DNA from 2 places in the Fructobacillus sp. ESL1117 genome. Region 2 is predicted to be linked to the other one. Evidence: predicted binding sites of a transcription regulator. Region 2 holds the regulator's gene; the other holds the start of a gene.
What was found. The regulator HrcA, encoded in region 2, represses chaperone genes, less so after heat shock. The targets are predictions, from matches to a motif close to TTAGCACTCNNNNNNNNNGAGTGCTAA.
Positions count from the first base shown of each region.

Region 1: the regulator HrcA is predicted to act here: its motif matches at 2,005-2,031, upstream of groES (co-chaperone GroES).

Region 1 covers NZ_CP196385.1:868,219-871,412, forward strand. Annotated here, with positions in the region: gene groL (chaperonin GroEL) at 7-1,626, opposite strand; gene groES (co-chaperone GroES) at 1,696-1,980, opposite strand; gene ACSYSH_RS03795 (nitroreductase family protein) at 2,155-2,895, opposite strand; gene ACSYSH_RS03800 (FUSC family protein) at 2,984-3,194, shown strand, end outside.
Region 2 covers NZ_CP196385.1:215,111-218,304, reverse strand. Annotated here, with positions in the region: gene dnaK (molecular chaperone DnaK) at 1-491, opposite strand, end outside; gene grpE (nucleotide exchange factor GrpE) at 587-1,192, opposite strand; gene hrcA (heat-inducible transcriptional repressor HrcA) at 1,211-2,242, opposite strand; gene ribF (riboflavin biosynthesis protein RibF) at 2,435-3,194, opposite strand, start outside.

The DNA of each region.
Region 1 (3,194 bases), 650 kb from region 2:
TTCTTTTTACATCATCCCCGGCATGCCCTGAGCAGCTGCTGGCATTGGTGCGTCTTCCTTTGGCAATTCGGCAACAACGGCTTCCGTTGTCAGCAACAAGGCTGAAACAGAGGCGGCGTTTTGCAAAGCAGAACGCGTTACCTTCGTTGGGTCGACGATTCCTGCCTTGACCATATCAACCCATTCATCAGTCTTGGCATTGTAGCCAGTTCCTTCTGGTTGTTCCTTCAACTTGTTGACGATGACAGAGCCTTCCAAGCCTGCGTTTTCAGCAATTTGACGAACCGGAGCCTCAAGAGCTGCCACAACAGTCTTAACACCTGTGGCCACGTCACCCGTAGCTTCAACGGCAGCAGCGGCAGCCATGGCGTTGACCAAAGCTGTACCGCCACCAGCGACAAAGCCTTCTTCAACGGCAGCTCGAGTAGCATTTAAAGCGTCCTCAATTCGATACTTACGTTCCTTCAATTCCGTTTCAGTAGCAGCCCCAACGTTAATCACGGCCACACCGCCTGCCAACTTAGCCAAACGTTCCTGCAACTTCTCCTTGTCAAATTCTGAAGTGCTGTCGGCAATTTGTTGCTTAATCAAGTCAACCCGTTCCTTCACGGCTTCCTTGTCACCGGCACCCTCAACAATAGTCGTATTGTCTTTTGTGATGTTGACCTTATTTGCTTGGCCCAATTGTTCGATAGTCACATCCTTCAAATTTAAACCAAGATCATCCGTGACAACTGTACCACCAGTTAAGATAGCAATATCTTCCAACATGGCCTTACGACGGTCACCAAAACCAGGTGCCTTGACAGCAACAACGTTAAAGGTACCACGCATCTTGTTCAAAACCAAAGTTGGCAAAGCTTCACCAGTAATATCATCAGCGATAATCAACATTGACCGACCCTGTTCGACAACTTGTTGCAAAACAGGTAAGATATCTTGAATATTTCCAATCTTCTTATCCGTAATCAAGATATAAGGGTTATCCAAATTAGCTTCCATCTTTTCGTTGTCAGTGACCATGTACTGTGACATGTATCCACGGTCAAATTGCATTCCTTCGACAACGTCCAAAGTGGTTTCAATCCCCTTTGATTCTTCGATAGTAATCACACCATCATTGCCAACCTTTTCCATTGCTTCAGCAATCAAGGAGCCAACTTCATCGTTAGCTGCTGAAATCGAAGCAATCTGTGCAATCTCGTCCTTAGTCGAAACCGTGTGAGACATTTCATGCAACTTAGCAACGGCAGCTGCCGTTGCCTTTTCAATACCAGTTCGAATACCAACTGGGTTTGCACCAGCCGTCACGTTCTTGAGTCCTTCACCAACAATCGCTTGAGTCAAAACGGTGGCAGTGGTGGTACCATCACCCGCAATGTCATTCGTTTTTGAAGCAACTTCAGCCACCAACTTGGCCCCCATATTTTCAAAGTGGTCCTCTAATTCAATCGCCTTAGCAATTGTGACCCCATCATTGGTAATAATTGGTGAACCATAAGACTCTTCCAAAACAACGTTACGACCTTTTGGTCCGATAGTCGTTTTAACAGTGTCAGCCAACTTGTCAACTCCGACCTTCATCTTTGATCGAGCATCTTCTGCAAACTTCAATTCCTTTGCCATTTCTTTACTCCTTTAACCAAAATTGATTGAAATCATCATTATTCGTGCTAATTGTTTTTTAATTGCTGTTTAATTAACGATGGCGATAATGTCTTTTTCATGGAGAGCCAAGTATGATTGACCATTATAAGTTAATTCCTGACCGGCAAACTTATCAAACAAAACTTGATCCCCTTCTTTGACTGTCATGTCAAGCTTCTGGCCTGAATCGGCTACCAAGCCACTCCCCGTTGCCACCACCTTACCGGTTACTGGCTTTTCTTGCGTATTTGCGGCTAAGACAATGCCACCAACTGTCTTTTCACTTTGTTCTGCAACACTAACGACCACGCGGTCTCCTAAGGGCTTTAACATGGATCACAACCTCCGTTTGTATTTTTAGCACTCGTATACATCGAGTGCTAATCTGACTTTAGTATAGCACCTTCGACCTATTTGTCAACACGGTGAAATTAGTTTTGTTCAAAAGAAAAAGCCGGTTGCGAGCCCTAACAATAGAGGTCGCACGACTTTTTAGCCATCTTTATTTTATTTTAAATCGAATCCCTTATCATGGGGGTATTGCGACAGAGCAGTGTTAGCAGCACCCTTTGTTAACAAAGAGGCGTTATGCTTCGTCCAATTGGCATCAATATCGCGACTCTTAAAGTAAGTCGCCATCGTTTGATCATATTCCTTAATAGCGACCATCATTTGCTCGTCATCGTAATGATCCTTCATCAACGAACCAGTCAATGGTAGTTTAGGCTTGATCCCTGGCTTTTGATCAGGGTAGCCAAGCGAAAAGCCCATAATCGGTTTGACATACTTTGGTAAGTTTAACTCCCTTTCGTATAGTTCAAAAGCACCCATTGCACCGGCCATTGTTACAGAGCCAATTCCAAGCGATTCAGCCGCCACCTGAGCACGGCCCAAGGCAATCGAAGCTGAAACAATCCCACCCTCCAAATATTGGTAGTGCTGGATTCGCTCTTCCATAATCGCCCGGGTTTCAGCGTCCTGATTTAACAAAACCTTGTGCCAATCGACTGTAACAACAAAATACCGAGTAGCATTTTCAATATACTTCATTTTCACCTTTTCAGTGACTGATTTCTTAAGGTCTTGGTCGGTAATTTCAATAAAGGTGACTGGTTGAAAGTTTTGCATATTTGGTCCGGCAAGGGCCGCAGAGAAAATCGCCTCGACTTCCTCGTCGGTCACTGGCCGATCGGAGAAGGAACGAATTGATTGGTGATCATGTAGTTGATCAAGTATTGTATTTTTAATCATGTTTTACCTCACTGATTGAACAATCATTACCTTTATTTTAATATCTATGATACGCTAAATACTATCAATAAAATAGGAGTACTCCATGAAAAAGTTACAGATCCACGTCGGCATGCGGACCCTGAAGACCGCCATTGTTGTGATGTTGGTCTTACTCGTTTATCACTTTGTCGACCGACCAGCATCGGTTCCCGCCTTAGCGGCCGTCTTCGCTCTTCGAGAAGATTGGGACAATACCATTCAATTCGCCAAAATTCGTTTACTATCAAATAGTGTTGGTGGTTTCTTCTCATTGC
Region 2 (3,194 bases):
TTTTCATCCTTGTCTAACTTATCCATTCCATAAGCTAATGAGGCGGCTGTTGGCTCGTTGATGATTCGTTCAACTTCCAAACCAGCAATCTTACCAGCATCCTTGGTAGCTTGACGTTGGGCATCGTTAAAGTATGCAGGAACTGTAATAACAGCCTTGTCAACTTTTTCACCCAAGTAGTCTTCTGCATAGCCCTTGATATACTGCAAAATCATGGCTGAGATTTCTTGTGGTGTGTAGTCCTTACCATCAACGGTTACCTTGTAACCTTCTTCGCCCATGTGAGACTTAATTGATGAAATAGTGTCCGGATTTGTGATTGCTTGACGCTTTGCAACATCACCAACCTGGGTTTCCCCATTCTTAAAGGACACAACTGAAGGTGTCGTCCGACCACCATCAGGGTTCGTAATAATTTTTGGCTTGCCACCTTCCAAAACGGCAACAGCTGAGTTAGTAGTTCCTAAATCAATTCCGATAATTTTTGACATAGTATATCGACCCTTCCTATTTTTTAAATCATATTCTTAAACTTTTTAAGGTGTGGTGCCAAAGGGCTGAGTCACCAGATATTTACTGTTTAATATTATTGTGCAACCGCGACCATTGCTGGACGAATTACTCGATCTTGAAGGACATAGCCCTTTTGCAAGACTGTCGCCACTTGATCGGCCTTAATCTTACCTTCTGCTGGCACGGATTGAACACCCTGCATCGTATTTGGATCAAAGTCATCACCTACTTGACCGACCTCTTGAATGCCGTTGGTTGTCAACGCCTGCTTCAAAGTCTTTAAAGTGATTTCAACACCCTTGTGAATTTGTGCCACCTGGTCGTCATCTCCCACTTCAACAGCAAGGGCGCGCTCCAAGTTATCAACCACTGGCAAGATGGCTTCGGCTAATTTCTGACCATCATACTTGCGAATATTTTGAATTTCGCGAGCATTACGACTTTGGATGTTTTGAATTTCAGCCTGAGCGCGAAGTAATTCATCATCTTTTTTCTCAAGGGCTGCTTGCAAATCAGCTAATGGATCCACTGCTGGTTCCTCTTCTGATTTTGCTTGCGACTCTTCTGATTTGTCCTTTGCTTCTTCTTGAGTTTGGTCAGCGTCAGCAAACTCCTTTGCCTCTGTTGCTTCCTCAAAATCAGCTTGCTTCAAATCTTTTTCATCTTCAGACTTCGCCACGGGCGTTCCTCCTTTTGGTTAAACATATTCAAGTAATTTTGTATCTAATGCCTTGGCAAAGGTTGATAGTAACCTAGCAACCTTGGCATATGGCATCCGAATCGGACCTACTAATGCAATCACCCCGCCAGCATCGCCACCGACCGAAAACGGTGCGGCAAGAATAGCGTAGTCCTGCAAAAGAGATGTTGGCAACTCTTGACCCAAGCGAATCGTCACCGATTGTTTTTGTGTCACAGCCAATTGGCGCACCACCTCAGGCGAGTCAAACAACTCCAAGACCGACCGGGCTTCCTTCAGGTTCAAGTAGGCATCATCGGCAACCTCTAAGAGATTGAACCGACCACCAATGTGGACCTGCTCTTCAACTGACCGAGCCAAAACTTCGCCAAAGAGCTGCAGGAAGGCCGCTGGACTTTCAACATTCCGTGAAAGCGTAACCGGTAATTCCTCTGAGTTCATTAACGAAAGGACCTCTTGAACTGGTCTGCCGACCATTTGTGCATTGATATAGGCCACCATATCCGTTAAGGACGAGACGCTCATTTCCTTTGGTAGGCGAAAAGTTTGTGAAGTCACCTTGCCATCAGAAGTTGCCAGGACAGCCAAAACCTGCTGGCGTTCCAATTGAATCAACTGGAAGGACGAGATTTTTAGGTTAATGGCCTTTGGCTTTAGCACCAAGGCCGTTAGCCCCGTCATCTTTGCCAATTGTCGAGCTGTTTGGCCAAGTAAATCATCCAATTCGTGGAAATTACCACGAATTTGTTGAGCAATTAGCGCAACATCTTGTTTTGAAACTTGGTCGGCCACCATTAAGTGATCAAGGTAGTAACGGTAACCAGCCTTCGATGGAATTCGACCAGCGGAGGTATGAAGCTTCTTAATCAAATCGGCTTCCTCTAAAAAGCTCATCTCATTGCGAATCGTTGCTGGTGAAAATTCCAAGTTCAACTGGTCATGTAAGGTCTTAGACCCGACCGCTCGGGCGGTCTGGGTATATTCATAAATAATCGCCGCCAAAATTAATTGCTGTCGATCAGTTAGCATTAACCCAAACCTCCCTGCAATTTTGTTTAGCACTCAAAACTCTTAACTGCTAACAACTATATTATACAAAATATCAGAAAAAATGCAAACCCTTTTTAGCACTCTTTGTAAAAGAGTGCTAATTTTAGATAAAATCCCCTTCTATCAGGCTTACCAACAAATACTGTTATAGCAAAAAAAAGCAGATTAAAATTAATCTGCTTTTTCTTGAAAGTATTCACGTGTATTTTGTTGATCAATCAGCAACTGATCAATTAAACCTTCGGCGGAGTTGAACTTCACTTCATTTCGCAACTTTGCATACCACTGAACCTTCACCGGTTCCCCGTAAACTTCATCAGCAAAGTCAAAGAGGTTAATTTCCACCGTCACCGGCCGGTTTGGTTCAAAGGTTACATTACGGCCAATAGAGGCCATGCCGTCAACCCAGCGACCATCAACATAGGCGCTGACAGCATAGACACCGATACCAGGAAGAAATTCAACTTCTGGCGTCCAGATATTAATCGTTGGGAAGCCCAAGGTCCGTCCCCGTGCATCCCCATGAACAATCAGCCCGGTCGTCTCGTGGACACGGCCAAGACTTTTTGTTACGGCAGGCATGTCACCTGCTGCTAAGGCCAATCGAATCTGGCGCGAGGCCACCTTAGCAGCCGATTGGCCGAGAGTCTTTTTGGCAACGGTCAGAACATTAAAGCGACCAGCGGCAAATTCGGGCAAGTGGGCCATGTCAGCTTGGTATTCCTTCCTGCCATAGCGATGGTCAAAGCCCGCAACCACCGTATGAACCTGGAGGGGCAAGAGGATTTCTTTAATAAATTCTTCTGGATGAAGGGCCGAAAGGTGTGATGTCAATTGGAGGCAGTACACCCGATCAACGCCCAGCTTTCCAAGCAGCTGAACCTTCTGGTCCAATGGTGTTAAATCGTGCCAGGGTTGAGGCAGCTTTTTA